3 regions of the Luteitalea sp. TBR-22 genome follow, and region 2 is predicted to be linked to each of the others. Evidence: riboswitches for the same ligand, from Rfam matches in the RefSeq annotation. Region 2 holds a riboswitch; each other region holds the start of a gene.
The links. Region 2 has a riboswitch for S-adenosylmethionine ahead of TBR22_RS17445 (hypothetical protein). Riboswitches for the same ligand answer to the same signal wherever they lie in the genome.

Region 1 (4,365 bases), 2.2 Mb from region 2:
CACGCGACGACGAGGAAGTAGTAGTTGAGGAAGGCCTTCTTGCCGAAGGCGGTGAGGAGGAAGCACGTCGTGCCGAGCGCGGCCGCGAACCCGGCCGGGGTGCGAGGAGCACGCCACCACGACAGGCCGAGGCCGAGCAGGCCCGCGCCGAGCGACACGGCCATAGCGCCCTGCTTGTCGAGGGGCACACCCCACAACAGCAACTGACGCGTGAAGCTGAGCGAGTCGAGCCTGAAGGGCTCGCGCAATTGCAGCAGCACTGCCGACCTGATGAAGGCGTCGACGTCGAGCAGCGCGAGCGGCAGCGTCACCGCGGCGGCCACGAGCACGGCCTTCGCCATGAAACGCCACGGAGAGGCCGTCGTCGTCGCCGGCGCGGATCGATCGACAAGAAACGGCGCGAACGCCAGGGCGAGCACCATGTGCTGCTTGGAGGCGACGAGCAACCCGAGCGGCAGCCATGCCCTGCTCGGCCAGCGACGCGCGGTGACCACCGTGAGCGCGAGCAGCACGATCGGGAACGGCTCGGTCCAGCCCTGCTCGAGGTGGAACACGAGGCGGGGCGCGAGCAGGAGCGCGGCCGCGGCGAGCAGCGCCGGCTCGGTGCCGAGGCTCACGATCAGGGCGAGCGTGATTGCCATCGCCAGCACCTCGCTGTAGCGCAGGTCGCCGAGCACGGCGTATCCCGGCCAGGCGAGCGCCAGGCTCAGCGGCGGGTACGGAAACCCGAAGAGCACGCGCTGCCCGTCGCGCATCTCCCTGGCGTAGAAGGGCGACTTCTCGTCGTAGATGTTGGCGAAGGTGATGCCGTACGGGCTGTGTCCGCGCGCCACTGCGGCAAACGCGTCCTGGTGCACCGGGATGACGTCGATGTGCGGTTCTGGCGATTCGCGAACGGTCCAGGCGCCGACCCACAAGCCGACAGCCATCAGCACCGCGGCAGCCAGACGGCGCGCGGCGCGCCCGTGCGTGGCGCGCACGGTCAGCGCCGTCACCAGGGCGACGGCCACCGCGATGAGCAGTGTCGGGTGCGCCCACGGCCGGGGGTCGGCCATGTAGCGCGCCAGCGGCGCGCTCACCAGCGCGACAGCGCTGACCAGCACGCCCACCGTGAGCAGGGCGCTCGTCACCGCCCCGTCAAGTTCGTCGTCGGTGCTCCACGGCCAGGTGATCCCCGACACGCCCAGCAGCGTCGCCACGAGCGCGAGCCCCAGCCACGCCAGCGCCGGCGGATGGTAGAAGCCGTCCGACAGCTGAAGCGTGAGGCTGAGTCCCACCGCACCGACGACGAGCCAGGGTCGCGACAACTGCCGCACCGAGGCAGGGTGACCCAGCGCGGCGCGCTTGCGCAAGCAGAGCTTTCTGTCGGCTTCTACTGTCCAGTCCTGCTCAGGACCACCCAGCCGCGCGCCACGAGATCGTCATCGCCAGCCAGGGTGTCGAGGGCCCACAGCGCGGGCGGTCGCACGATCGGCGCGGCCACCGTCACCGGCAGCGTCGCGTGCGCGAGTCGCGGCACGGCAGCGTGCAACGGCGAGTGTGACTGGAGCGGGCGACGGCTGGCGCGAGCAAAGCGGGGGGTGCGTTCCGGGCGGGGATCAAGGCACATGACGGACTCCTCGTGAACAACGACCTGTCCGGAGGCGCGTCATGCCGGTGAGGCACGGAACACGTTCTTGCGACAGCTCCTGCTGTCGCCACATCGATGCCTGTCGTGCGGGCATCGGGGCACCCTGGCGTGTCTGCCGGGGTTGCCGGGCGCGTCACCGCGCCACTCCGGATGTACGAGGAGGATGGTGCCACCCGTCGGGCGACGTGCCAAGCGATTCGGGTGTCATGCGGCGCGCTATGACGGAGGACGGCGCGCGGATGGGGAACGCGGATCGCGGATCGCGGAAAGGGGGAGGGAGGAAGGGACAGTGGGTCCGCGCGCCGGGAGCGGCGGCACGGACCCACGTCGACGTGGCGCGCGCTAGCGGCGCTTGGTCGCCTTGCCCTTGCGCGCGGCCTTGCGGCCCGCGGTGGCCTTCCTGGACGACGTCTTGCGGGCCGCGGCCCTCGACGCCGTCTTCTTCCCTGCCGACTTCTTCGCGGCAGCCTTCGGCGCGGCCTTCTTCGTCGAACGGGCCTTGGCGGCCTTGCGCGTCGCCTTGACGGCCTTCCTGGCGGGCGCCTTCTTCGCAGCCTTCCGGGAGGACTTCTTCGCGGCCTTGCTGGCGGACTTCCTGGCGGCCTTGCCGGCGCGACTCGACTTCTTCGCGGCAGCCTTCTTGGCGGCCTTCTTCGGGGCGGCCTTCCTTGCCGCCTTCTTGACGCCGGCCTTCTTCGCCGACTTGCGCGCGGACTTCTTGCGGCCCTTCGGGGCAGCAGCCGCGACCGGGGCGGCGGGCGCGGCCTCGGGGGCCGGCGTCGCCTCGGGGGCCGGCGTCGTCCCGGCGTCGATCGTCTCGTTCACGTCGCTCATCGTGCCTCCCATGCACATGCGCCCGTCGATACGGGCTAATCGGTCCTTGCTCGCAGTGTCGGTCCCGCGGAAGGAGATCTGTAGGAACTGCGCTGAAGGATAAACCCTTTCGCCGATGCTGCAACGCGAAAATCAGAACGTCATCTCCCATTGCACGCGCGTGCGAAGCGCGGTGTCGCGCGAACCGGTCGGCGTCGTGAAGCGGAGTCGACCCACGTCGGCGCTGATCTTCACGCGATGCCCGCGCAGGAACCAGTTGGCGCCCATGAGGCGCTCCTCCTGGTGATCGGCGTCGAGGGCCGCGTCCGGATCGACGATCGCGACGCGCGTCGCGAACTCCAGCGGTCGCGGCAGCCGCGCCCAGATCGTCGAGGCCATCACGCCGCCCTGCCCGTATCCGCCGACAAGCACGCGCGTGTCGCCCGACACGGTGCGCGTCACCACCTTGCGGTGCAGTTCGCCCTGCAGCGACAGGCCTCGCCACCTGACCACGCCATCGAGCGCGTACTGTCGGGTGCGGAATCGATCGCCGGGTCCTGGCGGGAGCACCGGCAGCGACACGCCGACGCCCGAACCTGCATAGAACGCGTAGGCACTCTCGGTGCGGGCCGCGGTGCCGCCGATCGCCACGCGCAGGTCGGGCGATCGGCCCACGTCGCCCTGCTCGAGATCGACCTCGCGTCCTGCGTACGGCCACTCGTACCGGGCGAGCCACACCGGCAGGGCCGCCCCGCCGCGGGCATCGACGCCACGCAGCGCGCTCGCATACCAGGTGCCGCCCCAGGGCCGTTTCGCGCCCAGCCGGCCCGACACCTGTACGCCCTGCTGGCGGCCGAGCGTGAACCAACGGTCGAGGATCGATCGATCGACGAGCTGCTGCGCCGACGACGAGGTCATGCGCTCGCGGTTCATCTCGGCCTTCCAGCGCCCCGCACGAGCCCGCAGCCAGGACCGCACCTGCCACGTGACGCTCAGGTCGCGGACCCGCTCCTCGACGAAATCGGCCTGGAACTGGTAGCGCAGCGCCGGCGAGAACAGCTGGCCGTTGACGCGCAGCCGCGATCGGAACAGCCGGAAGTCGTCGGTGCGCACCGTGGTCACCTGCTCCGGCGTCGCCGGCACGATGGCGAACGGCGTGGTGAACCGGACCTGGTTGCGGAAGCCGACCGTGGCGTCGGTGCGGCCATCCGGCGTGGAGAGCCGCAGCCCGCCGTCGCCGTACGTGACCGGCTGTGCCCCGGCAACCGAGCCGCAGGCGAGCAGTGCGAGGAGCAGACACGGGAGCCGCAAGGGCCTTCAGGATACAGAGGTAGGGCGTGGGACACGCCGCCCTACCTGTGCGCGTGCGGTGCCTCTATACTCGCCAATACTCGTCGCAACTTTCCCAAGGAGTCGTCCATGCGTCTGTTCCACACCCTGCTCGCCGCGTCGGCCGCCGCCGCGCTGGTGGTCGCCGGATCGGTGGCCCCCGAGGCGTCCCTGTCGGCCGCCGGCGCCGCGCTCGCGCAAGGGGGCCCGTACAAGAACCCCATCGCGCTTCAGCTCTACAGCTTCCGCGAAAGCTTCAAGACCAACGGCGTGCCCGCGACGCTGGCCAAGGTCAAGGGCATGGGCTTCACGCACGTCGAGCTCGCCGGCACCTACGGCCTGACGCGCGAGCAGTTCAAGACTGAACTCCAGAAGGCCGGCCTCACGCCGATTTCGATGCACACCGACATCAAGGCACTGGCCGACCCTGCCGCCTCGGCCAAGCTGCTCGACGACGCGAAGTTCTTCGGGCTGAAGTACGTGGGCAACGCGTGGTTCCCTCATGAAGGGACCTTCGACGAAGCCGACGCCAAGGCGGCGATTGCGGCCTTCAACGCGGCCGGCAAGAACGTCGCCGCCGCCGGCATGCAGTT
Region 2 (4,365 bases):
ACCGCTGGTTCGACCGACAGGCCGACCGGTACAAGGGGCTGATCCGCTGGGCCCTGCGGCACCGCCTCGCGATGGTGCTGCTGACCATCGCGTCGTTCGTCGGCGCACTGGCGCTGCCGGCGCTCGGCCTGGTGGGCGGCGCCTTCCTGCCCGTCTCGGACAACTCGGAGTTCCAGGTGGTGGTGACCACGCCGCCCGGCTCGAACATCGAGTACACGAGGCTGAAGACGCAGGAGGTCTCGACCATCGCCCGCTCGCTGCCGGAGGTCGCCTACACCTACACGAGCATCGGTGGCCAGACCGAGTCGGTCGACGAGGGGAACGTGTTCATCAAGCTGACGCCGCGCGCCGAGCGGACGCGTCGCCAGGAGGAGGTGGCGGCCGACCTGCGCGCCAAGCTGCTGCACCTCGGTGGCGTGGAGGCGTGGATCAACACGAACTTCTTCGGCAACTTCAAGCAGATCCAGCTGCAGCTGACCGGCCCCGACGCGCAGCAGCTGTCGGTGCTGGCCGAGCGCATTCGCGACGAGGTGCGCCAGGTGCCCGGCGCGGTCGACGTCGGCCTCTCCACCAAGGGTCGCAAGCCCGAAGTGGACGTGCTGATCGATCGCGGCCTGGCAGGCTCGATGGGCATCACGGTCGGGCAGGTGGCGCAGGCCCTGCGCCCGGCCTTCGCCGGCATCGACACGGGCGACTGGATCGATCCGAGCGGCGAGACGCGCGACGTCTACGTGCGCCTCGCGCCGGAGTCGCGGCAGAACATCCGCGACCTGAACCAGCTGCCGATCGGCGTGATGGGGCCGCAGGGGCCGGTGCTGATCCCGCTGGGGCAGGTGGCCCGGCTCACGCAGAACATCGGCCCGGCCCGCATCGATCACCTGAACCGGGATCGGGTGATCAAGATCGAGGCGAACACGGAAGGGCGGTCGTTCAACTCCGTGCTCAGCGACGTCACGGCGCGGGTCAACCAGAAGGTCACGTTGCCGCCGGGCTACGAACTCTCGACGGGTGGCGAGTCGGCCGACCAGGCAGAAGTCTTCGGCGGCATCCTCGCGGCGCTGGCGCTGGCCATCCTGCTGATGTACTTCGTGCTCGTGCTGCAGTTCGGGTCGTTCCTCGACCCGCTGGCGATCATGGTGTCGCTGCCGCTGTCGCTGATCGGCGTCATGCTCGCCATGCTGTTCACCAACACGACGCTGAACCTGATGAGCATGATCGGGGTCATCCTGCTGATGGGCATCGTGGCCAAGAACGCCATCCTGCTGATCGACTTCGCGAAGTACTCGATGGAGCAGGGGATGGAACGACGCGAAGCGCTGATCGAGGCCGGCCGTGTCCGGTTGCGGCCGATCCTCATGACCAGTTTCGCGCTGGTCGCCGGGATGATCCCGGTCGCCATCGGCCACGGTGAAGGCGCGGACTTCCGCGCCCCGCTCGGCCGCGCCGTCATCGGCGGCGTCATCACGTCGACGGTGCTCACGCTGCTCGTCATCCCGACGATCTACGACATCATGGCCGGCTTCCGCGACTGGGCGTTCGGCCTGTTCCGCCGCCCGAGCAAGGCGCGCAGCCATGGCCCGGCGAGCGAGCACATCGAATTGCCGGAACCGGCGGCGACGCGGGCGGGCTCGTAGGCAGGACGGCTCACGGCGCAAGGCTCAAGGCTCAGAGATCATCCAGAACAGTTCAGTGTGCTTTCTGAGCCCTGAGCCCTGAGCCCTAGCCCTGAGCCTATTTCTCTCCCGTCGACCCGAATCCCCCCCTCGACCCCTCGTCCGCCTCGTGGACGAGGGGCACGAACTCCACGCGCGGCACGCGCAGCACGAAGGCCTGGGCGATGCGGTCGCCCCTGGCGATGGCGACCGGCGCCTGCGTGTAGTTGAGGACCAGCACCCGCGCCTCGTCGGCCGGTCCGCGATAGTCGCTGTCGAGCACGCCGAGGCCGTTGGCGACGATCAGGCCTCGCCTGGGCAGGGAACTGCGCGCCACGATGGCCAGGAAGTGGCCGGGCGGCACGGCGAACACCAGGCCGGTGGGCACCAGGGCGAGTTGGCCCGGCCCGACGGTCATATCGGTGGCGGCGGCCAGATCCATCGCGGCGGCGCCGACGGTCTGGTAACGGGGCTCGGGGACGTCCCCGAGCCGGCGGACGCCCACCGTTATGGAATCATTCGTTAAATCCACGATTGTGTATCTCCACATGTGATGGTATCGTCTTCCTCGACATCCGGAGCGGCCCGCAGCAGGCGCGGGCCCGGCAACCTGGGGCGGACATCCCAAGGTGCCAGCCCGGGCGGCCCGCAAGGGCGTCCGAGGCGATGCGGTTCGAGACGAACAACTACAAAGTGTCCGGCGGGGCAACCCGCAGCCTCCGGGTGTCTTCACTTGGTAACTCAGGAGAAGACACCATGATCCCTTCCGCCACCCACACCGAATCGACGCCGGCGCTCCGTCGTCCGTCGCTGCAGGTCGCCCTCTCGCCGGAAGACCGTCGCTTCCAGCGCCTGGGGGAGAACCACCACCTCTGGCGCAACGGACGGTTCTGGTGGATCGCGTATACGGTTATCATTGACGGCTGGCGTCAGGAGCGGATTCGTCACTCGCTCAAGACGGACGACTTGACCGAGGCGCGCGTGCGCCGGGACGAGATCCTGGCCAGCGTGAGCTCCGAGGGCGTGCTGCGCCGCGTGAGCTGAGCCCGGCGCGTCATCTCGCCGCCGCCCGCGTGCCCGATCGTGCGCGCGTCGGTGGACAACGTGAACGGCTGGCACGGCGAAGCTCCGGCCCACAACTTTCGCAGCACCTGAAGGATTAGCCCCGCATGTCCCGTTTCGTTCTCACCTCGGAGTCGGTGTCCGAGGGCCACCCGGACAAGGTCGCCGACTACGTCTCCGACTCGGTCCTCGATGCCTGTCTCGCGCAAGACCCCACGTCCAAGGTGGCGTGCGAGACGCTCGTCAAGGAAGACCTCGTCGTGCTCGCCGGCGAAATCACGACCGGCGCCACGGGCCTCGACTACACGAAGATCGCCCGGCAGGCCATCCGCGAGATCGGCTACGACTGGCCGAGCGAGGTGTTCAACGCCGACGGCGTCACCGTGATCGAGAAGATCACCGCGCAGTCCAAGGAGATCAACGCCAGCGTCGTCGACAAGGCGAAGGCCGAGGAGCAGGGCGCCGGCGATCAGGGCCTGATGTTCGGCTACGCCACCAACGAGAGCCCCGAGCTGATGCCGCTGCCGCTGCTGCTCTCGCACCGGCTCACCAAGGGCCTGGCCGACGACCGTCGCAAGGCCGGCGCGTACGCGTTCCTCCGTCCCGACGCCAAGAGCCAGGTGTCGGTGCGCTACGAGAACGGCAAGCCGGTGGCGATCGAGCGCGTGGTGGTGTCCACGCAGCACACCGAGGGCAAGGACCAGGCCGAGATCCGGGCCTACGTGATCGAGGATCTCGCCCCGCGCGTCCTCGGCGAGTGGTGCCCGAAGGCCGACCTCTTCCTCGTCAACCCGTCCGGGAGCTTCGCGCACGGCGGGCCATCGGCCGATGCCGGCGTGACGGGCCGCAAGATCATCGTCGACTCGTACGGCGGCGCGGCGCGCCACGGCGGCGGCGCGTTCTCCGGCAAGGACCCCTCCAAGGTGGACCGCAGCGCGGCGTACTTCGGCCGCTACGTGGCCCGCGAGGTCGTCAAGGCCGGTCTGGCGCAGCGCTGCGAGGTGCAGTTCTCCTACGCCATCGGCGTCGCCGAGCCGACCTCGCTCCTGGTCGACACGTTCGGCACCGGCGACAACCAGGCCGCCGAGGACTTCGTGCGCAAGACGTTCGACATGCGTCCGGCCGGCATCATCAGGACCCTGGACCTGCTGCGCCCGATCTACCGCCAGACGACCAACTACGGCCACTTCGGCCGCCCGGGGCTGCCCTGGGAAGCATAGGCGTCGCCGCACCTCGCGCGTGACGTCCACGGCCGCTCCTCGGCACAGGGGAGCGGCCGTTTGTCGTCCTGGGGAAGGCGCACGGCTTCAGGCTCAAGGCTCATGGGACGCCGTCAGCCACGCGCCATCAGCCCGTACAATTCAAGGGTGACCGCCATCGTGTTCGACCTCGACGGGACGCTCGTGGATTCGCTCGACGACATCACGGCTGCCTTCCGCCGCAGCTTCCACGTGATCGGCGCCGAACCGCCGCCGCCCGACGCGGTGCGCCTGCTCATCGGCAAGCCGCTGCGCGAGATGTACGCGCCCTGGGCCCCGGCCGACGTCCTCGACGACCTGGTGGCCGAGTACCGGCGCGACTACTCGCAGCGCTGCGCGGACCGCACGCGCCCGTTCCCGGGCATCGTGCCGCTGCTCTCGGAACTGCGCGC
Region 3 (4,365 bases), 1.8 Mb from region 2:
CCGCACAAGAACGTTGCCGTGGAGCTACTGCGGAAGCTCCTGGCCGGGGAAATCAAGACGCGAGGCAAGCGCAACGTGGTGATGGGCCGCTCCTTCGCCGACATGCTGGAGGCGGCGATTCGTAAGTACCAGAACCGGGCCATCCACACCGCCGAAGTGATCGAGGAACTGATCCGCCTGGCCAAGGAGATGCGCGAGGCGACCGCGCGGGGAGAGCAGCTCGGGCTGAACGACGACGAGGTGGCGTTCTACGACGCCCTGGGCACGAGCGACAGCGCGGTGCAGGTGATGGGCGACGACGCGCTGAAGACCATCGCGCGGGAGCTGACCGACATCCTGCGGAAGAACGTCACCATCGACTGGACGCTGCGCGAGAACGTCCGCGCGAACCTCCGCGTGCTGGTGAAGCGGGTGCTCCGCAAGTACGGGTATCCCCCGGACAAGCAGGACGCGGCGGTGAAGACGGTGCTAGAGCAAGCCGAGACCCTCTCGGCGGAGTGGGTGACGGCATGACGGATGACAGGTGGACGCCGCCCTCGTGGCGCGATGAGGGGCCTGGTAGCGGACAGCACGACATCCCGCTGGTCGCGCATCCTTACTCAGAGTTGCAGACTCGGGAATTCTGGATCGCGTGCTGCACAGAGTGGCACGAGCGCGGGAGGACCGACGCCGAGATCCTGGGCGCCTGGAAGAGACTCGCAGACCCCGAAGAGCGGAAGTTCATCGTGCTTTGGGGAGACCAGCCCGAATACGGCTGGCCTGAAGCGACGGTCGCTATGGCCATGATCGACGAGGGCTTTACGTGCTGGACCGGCGTACAGTTCTTCCCCAGGAACGGAGGCATCGTCGGCTCCGAGCGTCAGGCACGCGTCACCGCCCAGGCGCTCGCCCTGTTCCATGACTCCGGCCATCGATTGCCGCCCGATTACTACCGACGCCTGAACGCGAAGCAGGAGATGCGCAACCCGGACCTCGTGTGCTTCAACCCAAAAACCCGCGAGTGGCGGTTCATCGAGTGCAAGCACAAGGACCGGATTGACCCGAAGCAGTTGAACGCACTCGCCTTCCTGCATGACCTCACCGGGGCGCGCGTGGAAGTGCGCCGTGTCGTTCGGCCGGGCGGCAAGGTGAAGAAGTCCGTTGCTGGGACGGGGCGCTATCGCCTGGCGCCATAGCCCTCTTCCGTTATGACAGCCTTACCCCTTGCGACCTTCCTGAGGGGCGCGTAGTCTCCCAATAGCATTCCGAGTGGAGTCGCGTCACCCGCGATTCCCGGCAACCTGGGACGGACAGCCCAAGGTGCCTGCTTCGCCAGCAACACGGCGAAGCGATGTGGCGGCGCTCCTAGCGCCTGCAACGAAACGGTCCGTGCGCGATGGACTCGCGTACTCCGGGATGCCTCAGGCACTGCGGTGCCAGAAGGGCGAGTCCCAGCAGTTCTAGGTTCCCATCAGTCACAGTTCAACACTCTTGCCGCCCCGCGGATGTCGTCGTGCGCCCACTCGGCAGCAGACGCGGATTCGCGAGGTCAAACACCGGCATTCGATGGAGTGCCGCTCGAAAGAGGGGGTAAGGACCATGGCAACCAACCGTCTAGGGGGTGAGTTCGAGAGCGCGATTCGAGCGATGCGCGTGCTGCGGAAACAGAAGCTCCAGGAGGTCTCGCAGATCGAGCAGAACATTGCCAACTTCGAGGGAATGCTCCAGGGGATGCCTGAGGTGCAGGCCAAGCTCGCGGCCCTAGGGAATACCGATAACCGCTATGAGGGCATGAGCATCCCCAAGGCGGCGGCCCAGTTTCTGCTCGAAGCCAAAGGAGAACCGGCCACGACCAAGGAGATCGCAGCGGCACTGCTCAGCGGCGGGATTCAGACTGGGAGCAAGAACTTCGACGCGACCTTCTATACGCTTTTGCGGGAGAGCACGCGGCCGAGGTTCCGGCGCACACCCGATGGCCGCGGCTGGTGGCTGAAGGACTCGGACCTGCCAAACGGGAACTGGGGGGCTTGAGGGAACGCCACCTCCGCCCCCCAAGACCCGCAGCAAGCCTCACTAAGCCAAGGGTGCGTAGGGGAGGCCGAGCGCAGCCACTCGGCCTCCTCAACTCGCCTCACCGCAGCCGGGTCGCGATTGCGTTGGTGCCGGCAGCTAGCGGCACTCCTTCTGCATCCGAGTACATGGCCCGCTCGACCACGATCTGGGGCACCGTCGCACCTTCCGTTGCGCCGAGCGCCTCTACTATGACTCCGAACCGCTTCCCTTCGACCTGTGTACCAAAGTCCGGGCCTATCGCGGCGTTCATGCGTGACTGCGGCAGCAGGGGATAAATCTTCTCCAGTTTTTGGCCGTTCTCAAAGCAGAGCGTCACCTTCGCCCTGCCGGCGTACGATGACGTGTTGGCCACAAGCACGTAGGTCTGAGTATTCCTCAGTCCTCCTACTTCCCCTTCAGCCAACGCCCAGGCGATGCCGGTTTCAATCGCGCCGCTCGAGTTGTGAGCCTCGTGCCATGTATTGCCGTCGCCGGGCCACCACATCGCCCTTTCGACAACCAGTCCGACGCCGTTGGTGGACTCCACGGTCGTCGAGAGCGCGACATTCTCCAACGGGTAGCCTGGTACTCCGGGGATCGTGTCGTAGTCGACCCAAATCCCTGAACGCGAATTGGCGGGCGCCGTCATCGTCTTCGCGTACGTCGTGCCGTTCGCAAGCAGGTATGTGACTCGCACGTCCGCCGCCGTGTCAGACGGATTCGCGATCAACACGAACTGATCGAAGAAGGGCCCGGTGTTGCCCTCTGCCAGGAACCACCGGATTGCTGGCGTAGTCACGCCCATGCTCTCGTGCCCGGCGTTGAACGTCCGCCCCTGGTTGGAACGGTACATGGCTCGCTCGACGATGATCGGAGTGCCGTCCTGAGTCTCGATGACGGCACTCACCTCTTCTGCCGCGAGGGCCCGGCCCAGTCCGGGGAACTCCTCCACATTCACCCAGATGTTCGTCCTGGAGAGCGCCGGCAACAGGTACACCTTTTCCAACGGCGGCCCGGAACCCCGCAGGTAGCGCACCCTGGCCGTTGTTGCGGTATTTCCTGGGTTCTGCAGCAGGTAGAACAGCGAAAAACCGCTATGGGTGGCGCCCTCGGCCAGGTACCAGGTACGAGACGGGTTTGCCGTGGCCGTCTCCGCGTGGGATCCGTATCCACCGCCCCATGACATCGTTCGATCCACCACGAGCGGTACCGTCGAACGCACCTGTGTCGAGAACTCCGCCGATTCGAGCCCGGGCACTTGCCTTGGCCAGAGCGTGGCTCGCGTCCCGGCAGCCAGGGTCATCGTCTGGGTGATGGGTGCCGCGCCACTGCGGAAGTACCCAATCGCGATCGTGGCTGTCGTCGTCCCCGGATTGAGGAGCGCCAACTGCGTATCGAAGAACGTACCCGTCGCCCCTTCGGCCAGGTAGCTGTCGTACGTGGGGGCAGCATCCTGGTTGACTACGATTGTACTTCCCGCCACGGTCAAGGTGCCGGACCTGGAAAGAACACCCTGATTGGGGTCTGCGGTGATCGTGAGCAGTTGCGAACCCGACCCTGCTGCTGGAGACACCGTCAACCATGACCGATTGCTGACGGCAGTCCACGAGGCGTCCGCATGTGATGCAGTCAGGAGAACTCGGGACACGGCGCCGTCTCCTCCGACTGACATCGAAGTGGAAGACAGCGAGTACGTTGCCGCCGCGCCCGGCTGTGTGACCAGAATCGATCGCCCGCCGACGGTGACGACGGCTGCCCTCTGAAGGGTACTGGCAGCATTCGAGCTGGCCGTGAGGCTCACCGAACCACTCCCAACGCCGTTCAATGGGGCGACGGATACCCATGGTGCACTGCTTACGGCACTCCATGCGGCATCAGTCCGGTTCGCTGCCACTGTGATCGACTGGGTGCCACCGTCCACGGGCGCCATCCAAGTGGACGGAGACACGGTGATCGACGGCGCTGGAAGCGGACAACTGTACAGGTCGACGTCATCGACCGTGAAATTGGAGAACCCGTTGGTGGTGCCCGTATACCTGAAGGCGACGTTGTGGACAGCGCCATCCGCGTACGGGGTGACGTCAACTTCCCAGGAGATGTACGTTGACGACGGCGTCGAGAGCTCCGTGATCGTCTGGACTACGGCACCGTCCACGAGCACCGTCAAGGTGTCGGTGTACGGGTCCGAGACAGAGCCATTGCGAAGGTAGAAGCGGAGGGACAGGCTGCTCGATCTCGGGAGCACCATGTTCTGTGAGACCGTTGACACCTCAGGCTGCGAGGCGCCGCCGAACCACGCCCATCCCCCGCCAGTCCTTGGCGGTGCGGTCCCCC

Region 1: another riboswitch for S-adenosylmethionine. It lies ahead of TBR22_RS25965 (hypothetical protein); the one in region 2 lies ahead of TBR22_RS17445 (hypothetical protein).
Region 3: another riboswitch for S-adenosylmethionine. It lies ahead of TBR22_RS09440 (hypothetical protein); the one in region 2 lies ahead of TBR22_RS17445 (hypothetical protein).

What each region holds. Positions count from the first base shown of each region.
Region 1 is NZ_AP024452.1:6,303,362-6,307,726, forward strand. It holds gene TBR22_RS25955 (hypothetical protein) at 1-21, shown strand, start outside; gene TBR22_RS25960 (hypothetical protein) at 1-1,352, opposite strand, end outside; gene TBR22_RS25965 (hypothetical protein) at 1,373-1,609, opposite strand; SAM-I-IV-variant riboswitch at 1,663-1,789, opposite strand; gene TBR22_RS25970 (hypothetical protein) at 1,973-2,464, opposite strand; gene TBR22_RS25975 (porin) at 2,597-3,754, opposite strand; gene TBR22_RS25980 (sugar phosphate isomerase/epimerase) at 3,863-4,365, shown strand, end outside.
Region 2 is NZ_AP024452.1:4,141,132-4,145,496, reverse strand. It holds gene TBR22_RS17455 (efflux RND transporter permease subunit) at 1-1,634, shown strand, start outside; gene dut (dUTP diphosphatase) at 1,732-2,157, opposite strand; SAM-I-IV-variant riboswitch at 2,219-2,352, shown strand; gene TBR22_RS17445 (hypothetical protein) at 2,409-2,696, shown strand; gene metK (methionine adenosyltransferase) at 2,822-3,934, shown strand; gene TBR22_RS17435 (HAD family hydrolase) at 4,082-4,365, shown strand, end outside.
Region 3 is NZ_AP024452.1:2,301,754-2,306,118, reverse strand. It holds gene TBR22_RS09450 (type I restriction endonuclease subunit R) at 1-513, shown strand, start outside; gene TBR22_RS09445 (VRR-NUC domain-containing protein) at 510-1,175, shown strand; SAM-I-IV-variant riboswitch at 1,235-1,371, shown strand; gene TBR22_RS09440 (hypothetical protein) at 1,579-2,010, shown strand; gene TBR22_RS09435 (BACON domain-containing protein) at 2,111-4,192, opposite strand.